One region of the Rothia sp. HMSC065D02 genome, then DNA from elsewhere that is predicted to be linked to it. Evidence: predicted binding sites of a transcription regulator. Region 1 holds the regulator's gene; the other holds the start of a gene.
What was found. The regulator HspR, encoded in region 1, represses chaperone genes until heat shock. The targets are predictions, from matches to a motif close to AAGTTGAGTCNNNNNGACTCAACTT.
Positions count from the first base shown of each region.

Region 2: a site for HspR is predicted at 4,156-4,180, ahead of clpB (ATP-dependent chaperone ClpB). Genes of this name have one in related genera too.

Region 1 covers NZ_KV820074.1:207,537-214,848, reverse strand. Annotated here, with positions in the region: gene HMPREF3016_RS02180 (nucleotide exchange factor GrpE) at 1-195, shown strand, start outside; gene HMPREF3016_RS02175 (DnaJ C-terminal domain-containing protein) at 396-1,436, shown strand; gene HMPREF3016_RS02170 (heat shock protein transcriptional repressor HspR) at 1,440-1,895, shown strand; gene trmB (tRNA (guanosine(46)-N7)-methyltransferase TrmB) at 2,145-2,963, opposite strand; gene HMPREF3016_RS02160 (hypothetical protein) at 3,089-3,493, opposite strand; gene HMPREF3016_RS02155 (amino acid permease) at 3,898-5,361, shown strand; gene HMPREF3016_RS02150 (amino acid permease) at 5,867-7,312, shown strand, end outside.
Region 2 covers NZ_KV820089.1:403,215-410,526, reverse strand. Annotated here, with positions in the region: gene sucD (succinate--CoA ligase subunit alpha) at 1-89, shown strand, start outside; gene HMPREF3016_RS05885 (VIT1/CCC1 transporter family protein) at 456-1,664, opposite strand; gene HMPREF3016_RS05880 (Dps family protein) at 1,910-2,410, opposite strand; gene HMPREF3016_RS05875 (HAD family hydrolase) at 2,686-3,345, opposite strand; gene HMPREF3016_RS05870 (hypothetical protein) at 3,420-4,013, shown strand; gene clpB (ATP-dependent chaperone ClpB) at 4,238-6,835, shown strand; gene HMPREF3016_RS05860 (winged helix-turn-helix transcriptional regulator) at 6,996-7,312, shown strand, end outside.

The DNA of each region.
Region 1 (7,312 bases):
TCTCTCAAGAAGGAAGGCGTGGAACGTTTCGGCGAGGTGGGCGAGCCCTTCGATCCGAATATTCACGAGGCGGTGCTCCAGCAGCCAACTAGCGAGGTAGAGCCGGACCACATTTCGATGGTTCTGCGATACGGGTACCGCGTGAATGATCGCGTGGTGCGCACCGCCCAGGTTGCGGTGGCTGTCGCCGAGTAAACGCTCCGTAGAGCACACAACGGGCGGGTTCTTGAGAAAATGAGAACCCGCCCGTTTGCCGTATATTTCCGCGGTTTTCTGCGGGATTTCTCTTCCAAAATTGAGTCTAGTAGACTAAACTTTATATAGGATAAAAAACTAAGGTTGTGCCCACTGTAGGGCGTTACAAGAATCCCGTACGACGGGGAAGGAGAACTTACATGGCAAGCGAAAACTGGCTGTCAGAAGACTTTTACAAAACGCTCGGCGTGAAAGAAGACGCCTCTGAATCTGATATTAAAAAGGCGTACCGTAAGCTCTCACGCAAATATCACCCGGACCTGAACCCCGGGAACGAGGCAGCGGAGAAGAAATTCAAGGAAGTCTCCGAAGCCTACGATGTACTCTCGGATAAGAAGCAGCGCGAAGAATACGACCAGATTCGTAAATACGGTGCCGCAGGGTTCGCCAACGGCGGTTTCGGAGGCGGCGCTGGCGGATTTGGTGGTGCCGGTGGGTTCGGCGGATTTAACGGCCAAAACGTGCACTTCACAACCAGCGGCGGTGCCGAAGGTATCAACATTGAAGACCTACTCGGCGGACTCTTCGGCGGCGGTGCTGGAGGAGCGGGCGGTTCACGCCGTACCGCCGGGTTCACGAGTGCCGATTTTGGCGATGCCACCGGGTTCGGGGGAGCTCAAGGCTTCGGCGGCGGGCGCCAGCATGCCCCGCAGGACAACAACCTTTCCACCAGCACGCGCATCACCCTGCCGCAGTCGTACACGGGCACCAAGGCGACCGTGTTCCTTCCGGACGGCACGAGTACTGAGGCTCGCATCCCGGCGGGTGTGAAGGACGGGCAGAAGGTGCGTGTGCGTGGCAAGGGTCGCCCCGGCACCGGCGGCGATCTGATGGTGACCGTGCGCGTTTCGGATGACCCTCACTACAGCCGCGAGGGAAACAACCTGGTGCTGCGCGCCCCCGTGACCCTGGATGAAGCCGTCAACGGCGGTGTGCTGGAAGTACCTGTACCCGGCGGTAAAACCGTCAAATTGCGGCTGACTCCCGGCAGCGTGGGTCGTAAACTGCGTGCGAAAGGACGCGGGTTCAAAACCAAGTCGGGCACCGGTGACCTGCTGGTGATCCCTGAGGTGCACCTGCCGCAGAACCTGAGCGATGAAGCGAAGGAAGCCTTCGAGAAATTCATTGCCCTGGCGCCGCAGGAGAACCTCCGTGAGGACCTTTTGAAGAAAGTTAGGTAGCTTATGAGTGCCCATAATAAGCAGTCATCGGCGTCTGCCTACAGCGCCGACCGGCCGGTTTTTGTGATTTCGGTGGCGGCGGAGCTGGCGGGTATGCACCCGCAGACGCTCCGCCAATACGACCGCCTAGGGCTGGTGCAGCCTTCGCGTGCGCCGGGCAAGGCCAGGCGCTATTCGCAGCGCGATGTGGATTTACTTCAGCGTATTCAGCAGCTCTCGCAGGAAGGCGTTTCGCTTGAGGGAATCCGCCGGATTATTGAGCTTGAAGAGATGGTTGAGGAACACCGGAATCATATTGCCCGCTTGCAGGCTCAGCTTGAGGATGCGCACGCCAAGCTGGGGCTGGCGGAACGAGTTTTCGCAGCCAGCACCCGCGGGGATGTGGTGAACATCCAGCGGGGTCAGCGCCCGGCACCGCGCAAACGCTCCTCGGCAGTGGTACTGTACCGGCAGAAATAGTTTTTGCCGTGGGTGGTTCTCAATCAACGACAACGTAACGTGACATGCCAGCTTAGCCACGTGCTTACTTCACCCTTTACGAGTGTTAGGCGGGCGGCGTGCCTGACCTGACTACGGTGTAAGCCTTTTCGGAGCAACGATATCCTTTGCCTACATGCGAGTGTCGGAGGCAACGCAGCGAAGCGAATGCGCCTCCGACTGTTTGAGCAAGGGCAAAGTGGTATCGTTACCCCTTCCCAAGCAGATAACTTATTTACGCCTGTACGTCAGATCGTGGGCACGGCGGCCCGCCTCACGAGCCTTCCTCTCAAAGCTAGTCAGGATGCGCCCCTCCCAGCGCGGCGCCCAACTGCCCACGGGGTCGTCCTCGGTAGCGCCTTCACCGGCATGCAGATTCTCGAAATCCGGGTGCGCCTCCATAACATCGCGCATCACGTGAGCGTATTCTTCCCAGTCGGTAGCAAGGCGCCAGATCCCGCCCGGTTTGAGCACGCGCGCAACCTTGTCGGCAAAAGCAGGGGAGACCAGGCGGCGTTTGTGGTGGCGTGACTTGTGCCAAGGGTCGGGGAAGAAAACCCAGAGTTCATCAACCGAATTTTCTTCCAGCATGTTATCGAGCAGTTCGGGGGCGTTAGCCTGAGCGACGCGTACATTCTCAACCCCGGCCTGCCCCATCTTGAGCAGCAGATCCGCAATGCCGGGGGTATAGACCTCAACGGCAAGGAAGTTCGCCTCGGGCATTTCGGAGGCGCGGTGCACGATTGCTTCGCCCAGCCCGGAACCGATCTCGACAACCTGGTAGGCTTCGCGCCCGTAGATTGTGACCGGGTCGAAGGTGGCTTCAGGGGCTACAGAGGTATCTGCCCGCAGCCGAGGTATGTCGAGCACGTGGGTTTGGGAGTAGGTGTCCCACGCTTTTTGGCGGCGCGAGGTCAGGCGGTCGCCGCGGCGCACGAAGGAGTAGGGCTGGCGGAAGAACTCGGGCGGTACCGTTTTCTTCTCGGGCGTCTGGGGTGCATCGGCGTTGGCCGATGCGGTGGTCTGCGCGTTCTGCTCGTTAGATGACATACCTATCAGGATAACGTAGCGGCGCGTGGAGGGAGGCACTGTTAAAAATTTCGGGGGCAGTTTCTTCATACGGATGAAGAAACTGCCCCCGTTTGGCCTTTGCGACCGCAAATTCGCCGTGCAGGCTACTTCTTCTTGCCGGAGAACAGCAACGCCAGACCCGCGCCGAGCATCACGATGTTGTTGGCGAGCTGCTGCCCGTCCTGGGTGGGGCGGAATGCGCCATCATGCATATCAGGGTTGCGGAAGTACATTGTCATGAGGTTTGCGCTGAAAGCGGTCAGCCCAGCACCCGCGAGGCGGGAAGGAATAAAGGGGGTCAGCAGGGTAGCGCCGAGTGCGGTTTCTGAGTAGGAAATAAGCTTACCGAAGGTTTTGGGATCGAGCTTGGCGACGGCGGGAACGCCGGATGCCGCCATCTGCTGCAGATATGCGTAGGTACCTTCGTCGGCGCCGAGTTTCTTGACGCCTGCATCAAGAATGAGTGCGCCCGTGGTGAGACGCAGTGCAGCATTTGATAGTTTACCCATGAGTGAGTGTCCTCCTGATGTTTTGTGATGAGATGAGTGATGCGGTGTTTCCGCACCGGGCATTGCAATTGTAGCGGCAAACTTCAGGAAAGTTTATTTAATCGTAAAGTTTTAACATAATTTTTGCGGTAAGCATTATTTTCAGCGTTTTAGCGGGGGAGAGTGCTGGCTGAGAGAAGCATCGTCGGCGTGTCGCCACCCCCAGATAGCATAGGCTTAGCCAAGGTTCATGCGAGGTATGCATCTTTTGCGGGTAGAATTCTGTGTAGTCATGGCGTAACGATGCGATTTTCCGTGAGCCGTGCTCGTGCGAAAATCTGAACTGCATCGTGATGCCCCGAAGGTCGGGGCTTCCTGTTGAGGTTGTAGCCCGCAGGGCAGAGCACACACAGAAAAGAGGAATAGTGACACAGCGGCCTTCCAAGCATACAGTTACCGAGAATGAGAGTTCCACGGGTGAAGAGAGCCTGAAGCGTGGATTAAGTTACAGGCATATCCAGCTCATCGCTATCGGCGGTGCAATTGGTACGGGGTTATTTTTAGGATCGGCGAAGACTATTTCGCTCACGGGACCTTCCATCGTATTTGTCTATGCGATTATTGGCATCATTATCTATTTTGTGCTGCGTGCGATGGGCGAGATTCTGCTATCGAACCCGAAGTACAAGTCATTCACCGATTTTGTGTCGGATATTTTGGGTACTCGCGCGGGCTTTTTCGTCGGTTGGTCGTACTGGTTCTTCTGGGTGACCACGGGTATTGCGGATGTGCTGGCGATTACGGATTACACGCATTACTGGTTCCCCGAGCTGCCCTCATTTATTCCCGCGCTTATCGTAATCGGGGCGCTGTTGGCACTGAACCTGCCGTCGGTGAAAAACTTCGGTGAGATCGAGTTCTGGTTCTCCATGGTTAAGATCGTGTCGATTCTGGCGCTTATTGCCGTGGGTGCCGTGATGGTCGTGTTCGGGTTTACGAGCCCGGATGGAACGGTCGCCTCCATCACGCACCTGTGGGATCGTCCGGGACCATCGGGCAACGGGGTGTTTATTCACGGTCTGACGGGGTTCTTAGGTTCGTTCCAGATTGCGTTGTTCGCGTTCGTGGGCGCTGAGCTGGTGGGTACCGCCGTGGCAGAGACAAAGAACCCCGAACGCACCCTGCCGCGCGCAATTAACGCCGTGCCGCTGCGCATGGTGCTGTTCTATGTGCTGCCGCTGTCGGCGATTCTTGCGGTGACTCCCTGGGATAAACTCGACCTTAATATGAGTCCTTTCGTGGGGATGTTCTCACTGGCGGGTGTGTCAATTGCCGCCTCGCTCATTAACTTTGTGGTGCTGACCTCGGCAACGTCTTCGGCGAACTCAGGTATTTTTTCGACCTCGCGCATGGTGTATGGGCTGGCGGAGGATGGGAATGCGCCTTCCTTCCTGAAGAAGCTCTCGAAGAACGGCGTGCCCACGAACGCCCTGTACCTAACGACGGTTCTTCTGCTTTTCAGTCTGGTGATGCTGGCGTTTGGGCGTGAGCTTCTGGAAGCGTTTACTGTCGTGACTTCGGTGGCCTCAATTATGGGTATTTTCACGTGGTCGATGATTCTGGTGTCGTACCTGGTATACCGCAAGAAGTTCCCTAAACGGCATGAAGCCTCGCAGTATAAGATGCCGTTCGGTCGCACGATGAGCTGGGTTGGTTTAGTGTTCTTCGCTTTGATGATCTACGCCCTGAGTTTGCAGCCAGAAACCGGGTTGGCTCTGGCGCTCAGCCCTATCTGGTTTATCGGGGTTGAGCTTGGGTACGAGATTATGGTGCGCCGTCACGCGCGTAAGCGCCTTCTTGCGGAGTCGGCACGGGTGGAATCTGAGTAGCGAGTTTATTTCTTCCTCATGAGCGGGCGGGATGCGGCGCGTAGAGAAAACGTGCGGCATCCCGCCCGCTGTGTCTTATGGGGCGATGACATACGGCATGTACCAGAACAGGCCCTAATATGTATAGATATTCTTAAATTTGTATAGAAATCATATATGATGAGAATTTTTCTTTTGAGGATGTGGCGAGTTGGGCAGCAAAGGGACGTACCTCACGCGTGCCGTGTTTTCTGAAAGTAAGGCTTATTGTCAAGGGTTTTTCGTAGATTTCTTCCGAAATTTTTTTGCACTTCGACATAAAGAATTTATTATTCGTGATGCATGCTATAGATGTGCGACACACTTCCTGGAGATAATTACACAATACCGCCCCTGTTATGTAGAATATATATTCAAAAGTTGTGATAGCTCACCGTATTTTACGGGCTGAGTGCTGCACTTGCCGCCCCGAAAGCCGGGGCTGTCCCGCTCGGCTGCGGGACCCAACCACGAAAGAGGAACTGTCATGCAGCAACCTCACGATAATGCCGCATCGGCGGCAGACACGACAGATAATGCTGAAGAACTGCACCGCGGGCTGAGCAACCGACACATCCAGCTCATTGCTATCGGCGGTGCTATTGGTACCGGGCTCTTCATGGGCTCCGGTAAGGCAATTTCTAAAGCTGGTCCATCTATCCTCTTGGTCTACATGGTTATCGGCGCCGCAATCTTCTTGGTGCTGCGTGCGATGGGTGAGATCCTTCTATCAAACCTGAAATATAAGTCATTCTCAGACTTTGCTACCGACCTGATCGGGCGCCCCGCAGGGTTTTTCCTCGGATGGTCGTACTGGTTTATGTGGGTGGTCACTGCGGTCGCAGATATTATCGCGATCGTGGGCTATACCGAGCTGTGGTGGCCCGATTTACCGAAAGCGGTTCCAGCACTCGTCGTGATTATTGCGCTGCTGGCGCTGAACCTGCCCTCGGTGAAGAACTTCGGTGAGATCGAGTTCTGGTTCGCCATGATTAAGATTGTTGCCATCTGCGCCCTCATTATCGTGGGTGCCATTATGGTTGCTACGAGCTTCACGACGCCCAGCGGTGCTCATGCTCAGGTAGCCAACCTGTGGAACGATGGCGGATTCTTCCCCAACGGTGCCACCGGATTCTTAGGCGCCTTCCAGATCGCGGTCTTCGCCTTTATGGGGTCCGAGCTGGTAGGTACTACCGCCGCCGAAACCCAGAACCCTACGGTGACCCTGCCGAAGGCTATCAACTCCGTGCCGGTTCGTATTCTCATCTTCTATGTGGGCGCCCTGATCGTTATTCTGATGGTAAACCCCTGGCGTGAAATTGATCCGGCCAAGAGCCCCTTCGTGACCATGTTTACCCTCGCCGGTATTGCTATTGCCGCGCATATCGTGAACATTGTGGTGCTGACCTCGGCAACATCATCGGCGAACTCGGGTATTTTCTCGACTTCGCGCATGGTGTACGGTCTTTCGCAGGAAGGCTACGCCCCGAAGTTCCTCGGTAACCTTTCCGGGAGCGGCGTGCCCCGCAACGCGCTGTTCCTCACCTCGATTCTGCTACTCTCCAGCATCGCCCTGCTCTATGCTGGCGACTCGATTATTGAGGCGTTCACGCTGGTCACCACGATGGCGGCGGTACTTGTGATCTTCGTATGGTCGATGATCCTCGTCAGCTACCTGTGCTACCGCGCGAAGCGCCCCAACCTGCACCGGGAAACCACCTATCCCATGCCCGGCGGCGTGGTGGCATGCTGGATCGTGTTGGCGTTCTTTGCTTTCATCATCGGGATTCTTGCTACCGATAAAGACACTCTCACCGGTCTGATGCTCATGCCCATCTGGTTTATCCTGCTGACTATCGGGTGGTTTGTGAAGAACAGCATCAACCCCGAAATCCCGGAGACCAGTATTACGCAGTCGCATCCGGTGGTGGAT
Region 2 (7,312 bases), on a different contig from region 1:
AGGAAGCTCTGGAGGCTGCTGGTGTAAAGGTCGGCAAGACCCCCTCCGAGGCCGCTAATCTGATGCGCGAAATCTTCGCCAACAAGTAGCATCCCGCCCATTCGGGCAGCTAATAAGACCCCCGGCGGTGTGAGTATTACGCTCGCACCGCCGGGGGTTCATATATAATCAAAGTACTAATTCGCTCCTGTCAACGGTCCTCCACTATATGGAGAGTACCAACGGCAGGAGTTTTTCTATTGGGCTTGCGAGGGAATATAAAACAAAGAACCAGTCTCTCCATTATGGTTGCTCTTTGCGCAACGCTATATAGCCGATAACCTGATATGCAAGTAGCTAAAGCTGAAAGACTGCTGGATGCGCCGGTTCCGGATGTCACGCTCATGGGCGTGGCATTTCGTGTATTGCAAGGGGGCAAAGCCAATGGCTTAGAGAAAGTATGGGGCGGAATAGACCTAACCCAGCGTGGTGCCGAAAGCTAGGCCCAGCAGGTAGGTTATGCCCGCCGCGCCCAGTCCGATGAGGATTTGGCGCAGCCCGCGGCGCATCGGGGAAGACCCCGAGAGCAGACCCACAATACCGCCGGTGAAACCCAACGCCATGGCGACGAACAGGAGCGAAAGCGCCATCGCCCAGACGCCGGAAAGCCCGAAAATATAGGGCAGAATCGGCACGAGCGCCCCGGATGCGAAGAAGCTAAACGATGCCGCCGCCGCGCCAATATCCGTACCCAGCGCTACGTTTTCTTCCTCGCCCTCTTCATCAGCACGATGTGACAGTGACGGGTCGCAGTCACAGTCGAGGTACCCGAAACGTTCCAGCGCACGGTGATGCGCCGCCTCCTCATCCATGCCGCGCGCCCGGTAGATGAGCTCAAGCTCGTTCGCATCAATATCAAGGTCGCCCGCCACGCGCAAGGTTACTTGGGTTGGCTGGGATGCATCCAAAAGTTCGCGCTGAGAACGTACCGAAACGAACTCGCCCGCCGCCATAGAAAGCGCACCCGAGAGCAGTCCGGCAATCCCCGAAAGCAGCACCATAGAGCTGGACGCACCTGAGGCCGTAATACCGATCGTCAGCGCCAAATTCGAGACCAGCCCGTCGTTCGCGCCGAACACCGCCGCGCGGAAGTTGCCCGAGAGTTTTTCACGCCCGTTAGTTGCCAGGGCGCGGATGATTTCTTCGTGAATAGCCTCGTCAGCCGCCATTTCTTCGGTGGCGTCCGGATCTTCGGCGTAGGGGGAGCGGGATTCGGCACGCTGAGCCATCGCCAGAATAAAAACCGACCCGAAATGCCGCGCAAGGAACTGCAAAATCGCCGAAGACAGCGAAGGACGTGAGGGTTTACCGGCATGTTCGCCGAGCATATCGCGCCAGTGCTGTTGATGGCGTTTCTCGGCTTCGGCAACCTGCATCAGAATCTCACGCTCTTCGCCCTCGGCACGCTGGGCCAGGTAGCGGTAGATGCGCGCCTCCGACTCTTCATCGGCGAGATAACGCCGCCACCGCCGGATTTGTGCTTCACTCGGCTGGGTGACGGGGTGGTGCCGTGCCGGTATGTGCCCGGTTGCCGGGGAAGAATCTTCGGATGCGGTGCGAACCCCCTCAGCCTGGGCGGTGAGAAGATGCTCGCTCTGAGTTTTATGCGGTTCGGCCGATGTCATAGATATCCCGGGTAGATTGGTGTGCAAACCACCAGCATAGGGGGTTCGTACTCGAAAATCTAGGAAAAGGTGCCGGTGCTTTTATGTTCGCTGCGTCGAAAAATATCTTTCCCAGTACCCTCATTGGTACGTTTCTTCACGCGAAAAAGAATTTACAGGTAGCGTGGGAAACGGCTGTTAAGAAAAAGGTGCCGCCTCCCGCGTAGGGGAGACGGCACCTTTCGTTCTAAAGCCCTGTGTGCGGATTACTTGATTTCGCCTGCGCTGTTCTCTAGGAATGCGCGAACGAACCACTGGAACTTCTCAAGCTCAGCGGTCTGACCGATCAGCAGATCCTCGGTAATGGGATCAACTTTACCGGCGAACTCGATAGCCTTGCGATGGTCTTCGATCACGCGGGTGTAGACGTCGTTGAGGGCATGCAGGTGCTCGGTCACGCGAGCGCGGCCTACGGGGTAATCCTCGTGGTTGCGTGCTGCGACCAGCGCACCAGCGAGACCATTGGGGGTTGCACCCAGGGTTGCCATACGTTCTGCGATGTCGTCCACGAAGTTGCGAACGGTATCGACCTGCGGGTCAATCATTTCGTGCACGGCGATGAAGTCGGGGCCGGTTACGTTCCAGTGTGCGTGCTTCAGGGAAAGATGCAGTTCGTTGAGGTCGTGCAGGCGAGCCTGTAGAACCTCGGAAATTTCTTTGCCTTCGTCAAGAGTAAGACCGGGTGCGGTGTATTGTGCGAATGTCATGTGAGACTCCTTCTTAGTGTGTAGATGCTGCTTCAAGGGGTAGACGCCGGGGGATTCTCACCCGCTATCTCCACGCAAAAGCGTTATCCTTAGTAAATCATTTTTATGCCCCGGAGTCAAGTTTATTTTTAGTAATTCATAATAAGGGTGGCTTTGTGTGCGGTTCTGACAACGCTAAAAAATAGCCCAGATAAGGCTTAGCACACCCCGCCACAACCCTGTGCAATCAGTGAACCATCATCATGAATACAGTGAGGAATAAGAAAATCGGGCGGCTATTCGCCTAAGGCGCGCACCGCATCCAACGTTAACTCGGTATGTAACATGCGGGCATGCCCCAGCTCGGCAGGAACCTCAAGCTCACCCGGCACTACAATTACCTTCATGCCCGCCGCCGTCGCGCTGCGCACCCCGGATGGCGAATCTTCAACCGCCACACACCGACTAGGCTCAACCCCCAAACGCTGCGCCGCCAAAAGGTATGGTTGCGGATCAGGCTTTGGATGCGTCGTCTCATCGTTGCCAATAATGACCGAGAACGTTCCCTCTGGGGCGGCATCGGCTGTACGCTGAGCGATCGACGTAGTCGCGTTCGTAACAATTGCCGCCGGAATCTGGGCATCACGCACCTGGGTCAGGAAACGCTCAATACCGGGCAGAAACTCCACCTGCTGATGCGCCAATGCCTCACGAACCTTAGCGACTAGGCGCTCATTAATCTGTTCATCCGGCAGATCAACCCCGCGTTCGCGCAGGCGGTCAAGCGTAAATTTCATGGAAAGCCCCAGACAATCCAGGGTATCCTGCTCGGTCCAGGTGCCGCCGAACTCGGCCGCCAGAGCAACCTTCGCGGCAGCCCACACCGGCTCGGTATCTACAAGCGTGCCGTCATGGTCGAAAAGAATCGCGGCGGGAAAAGAAGCATTATTCGTCATAGGTTAAGCCTACAGGTCGGGTGTTCAGGTGCCCATCATCCTGCACATGTGCCACAGCTAGTACTATGGGCTATGTGAATAACGTATCCGAACATCACGAAGGGCAGGCACCAATACGCCCGCCGCAGCGTATGCATCCGATCCGGATTATGACGCTTTATCTGGCCTACCCCATGGCGTTTGTCTCTGCCGCCTGGATTACCGTAGGCCGTGCCCTCTTCGGTGCCGCCGGTGACCTCGTGCCTATTTTTGCTATCTCATTTGGCCCAGCACTCGCCGTGATTCTGTGTCTGGGTGCATGGTGGATGTTTCGTGATGCGCATCGTCGCGTTACCAGCGGCGAGTACGCGCGGGTTGGTGCATCCTGGGGATTCGTATTTTCCGTGTGGGCCTGCTGGGCGCTCGCATTTCTCTTTGGGATGTTCATTCCCGACTACCGTGCCGGGGTACCGGTGTCAGGAATTGGTGCGCTCGCGGGTGCCGATTACGTGGGCTACGGTGCAGGATTCGGGAATACCTTCGGAATTTTGACCTTTGCCATGGCTATTACCGCCGCCGTGATCGCTTTCAATGCCAATAGGCGCTCGGCGCGCATACAGCAGGGTGTTACCGACGAGGTTTTGGAGGAGCAGGCGCGACAACAAAGCCCGTATGACTTCTTGGACTGAGACCTAGTCTGATCCTCTTACCCGCGCCCTAAAAAGGCTCTTTATGCGAATAAAGCGTATTTTTCACCGCTTTATTCGCATAAAGAGCCTTTTTAGGGCTGAATTTTGGTCCGGAAAACCTGCATTAACCCCTTGCGTCCAAACGTTGAGTGTAGTAGACTCAAGTTAGCTATAAAAAGAAGGCGCAGGATGCGCCCCGCACAAGACGCGAAAGGATAAGATTTATGGACGCAAAATTCACAACCAAGAGCCAAGAAGCACTCTCCGCCGCTAATATGAACGCGCAGACAGCGGGTAACCCCAGCATCGAACCTGCGCACATCCTCAAAGCACTGATGGATCAGCGAGAAGGCGTTGCCGTAGCGGTTCTCAAGGCCGCAGGGCTCGATATCGACGCCATCTCGGAAGCCGCATCCGCAGAGATTAAGAAGCTGCCGAAGGCATCTGGCGCATCTGTGCAGAACGCAAACTTCAGCCGCAGCGCCCTCGCCGCTATTCAGAGTGCGCAGACCCACGCTCAGAAATTCGGTGACACCTACATCTCCACCGAAATGCTGCTGCTGGGCATCGCAAGCGGCGATAGCGATACCGCTCGCGCGCTTGAAAACCTGGGCGCAACTGCCAAAGTTATCGAAGAGACCATTCCCCAAGTACGAGGAGACCGCACCGTGGATACCCCGGACCCCGAAGGCACCTTCCAGGCCCTTGAAAAGTACGGAACCGACCTGACCGCGCTCGCCCGCGAAGGTAAACTCGACCCCGTGATTGGCCGAGACTCTGAAATCCGCCGCGTGGTGCAGGTGCTTTCCCGGCGTACCAAGAACAACCCCGTGCTCATTGGTGAACCCGGCGTCGGCAAAACCGCCGTGGTCGAAGGGCTGGCTCAGCGCATGGTCTCCGGCGACGTCCCCGAATCCCTGCGCGGTAAAACCCTGATCAGCCTTGACCTTGGATCCATGGTTGCGGGCGCTAAATACCGCGGAGAATTCGAGGAACGCCTCAAGGCCGTGCTCGAAGAAATCAAGAAATCCGAAGGCCAGATCGTCACCTTTATCGACGAGATGCACACCGTGGTTGGGGCGGGCGCATCCGAAGGTTCTATGGATGCAGGCAATATGCTCAAGCCCATGCTGGCACGCGGCGAGCTGCGCATGATTGGCGCTACTACACTCGACGAGTTCCGCGAGAATATTGAGAAAGATCCCGCTCTGGAACGTCGTTTCCAGCAGGTGTACGTGGGTGAGCCTAGTGTTGATGACACTATCGGTATTCTGCGTGGGCTCAAGGAACGCTACGAGGCGCACCACAAGGTGCAGATTTCCGACGCCGCCCTGGTCGCCGCCGCAGCACTTTCAAATAGGTATATTCCCTCACGTCAGCTGCCCGATAAGGCGATCGACCTGGTGGATGAGGCCGCATCGCGCCTGCGCATGGAGATCGACTCGGCCCCCGAGGAAATCGACCAGCTGCGCCGCGCCGTAGACCGTCTGACTATGGAAGAACTGGCCCTCAAGAACGAGACCGACCCGGCGTCGAAGGAACGCTTGGCGGCGCTGCGCAAAGACATGGCTGACAAGAAAGAACAGCTGGATGCGCTCAACGCCCGCTGGGAAGCCGAAAAGGCCGGTCTGAACCGCGTGGGCGATTTGAAGAGCGAAATCGACGAATTACGTTCGCGTGCCGAGGTAGCACAACGCGAGGGCAACCTGGCGGACGCATCCCGCCTGCTCTACGGCGAAATTCCCGCCAAGGAGAAGGAACTGGAAGAAGCTCAGCGCGCCGAAACTGAGGCTCATGGCGAGGCTATGGTCTCTGAAGAGGTCACGGCTGACGACATTGCCGAGGTTATCTCTTCTTGGACGGGCATTCCCGCCGGGCGCATGCTTCAGGGCGAATCTGAGAAGCTGCTGGAGATGGAGAAGCGCATCGGTGAACGCCTGATCGGTCAGGAAGCCGCCGTGGTTGCTGTGGCGGATGCGGTTCGCCGCGCCCGCGCCGGAATTTCCGACCCGAACCGCCCGATTGGTTCCTTCCTGTTCCTGGGACCGACCGGTGTAGGTAAGACCGAGCTTGCGAAGGCCCTGGCGGAGTTCCAGTTTGACGACGAGCACGCCCTGGTGCGCATCGACATGAGTGAGTACGGCGAGAAGCACAGCGTTTCCCGCCTGGTGGGTGCGCCTCCCGGATACGTGGGGCATGAAGAAGGCGGTCAGCTGACCGAGGCCGTGCGCCGTCGCCCCTACTCCGTGGTGCTGCTGGACGAGGTTGAGAAGGCTCACCCCGAGGTCTTCGATATTCTGCTGCAGGTGCTTGATGACGGTCGTCTGACCGACGGTCAGGGTCGCACCGTGGACTTCCGCAACGTGATTCTGATTCTGACCTCGAACCTGGGTTCGCAGTACCTGGTCGATCAGGAGATGCCGTTTGAGGAGCGCACAGAGAAGGCGATGCAGGTGGTTCACCAGGCGTTCCGCCCCGAGTTCCTGAACCGTCTGGATGACATCATCATGTTCGAGCCGCTCTCTTCCGAGCATCTGGGACAGATTGTGAACCTGCAGATTCAGGGCATGGGCAAGCGTCTGGCCGACCGCCGCCTGACCCTGGATGTTACCCCCGCCGCCCTGGAGTGGCTGGGCTTGGCAGGGTACGATCCGGCCTTCGGTGCCCGCCCGCTGCGCCGCCTGGTACAGCGCGAGATCGGCGACCGTCTGGCGAAGGGCATCCTCTCAGGTGCCATTCACGACGGCGACACCGTAGAGGTGGATGTGAACCCGGATGTTGCAATGGACGGTCTGTCAGTGACCTCCAAGCGTGACGACTAATTCATCACGGCGCGAAACAGAATGCTAAGTTGCAGCGGGAGCGTAAATTACGCTCCCGCTGCACCTTTCCACTCCCGGAGGAGCTCGTGCTTGCAGAGCTAAGGACCGAGACGCCTGTTTGCATAAGCTTCTAGATATTTCAAAATGCTATAGTTCCCTCATGGATACTTGTGAGAATAACGCTGACGTTTACAACAAGAACTGTCCGTGCCGACATATTCTCGATAGGATCGCGGATAAATGGACGGCACTTATTATCGGGCGTCTGCAGCAGGGACCTCAACGTTTTTCAGAGTTGAAGCGTAGTATCACCGGCATAACGCAGAAAGTTCTGACCCAGAACCTCCGAACACTAGAACGTGACGGTTTGGTAAGCAGGACTATCTTTCCTACCGTACCCGTTACTGTGGAATATAAACTTACCCCATTGGGTGAAACCCTAATTGAGCCTTTACAAGTTCTTCGCCAATGGTCTGA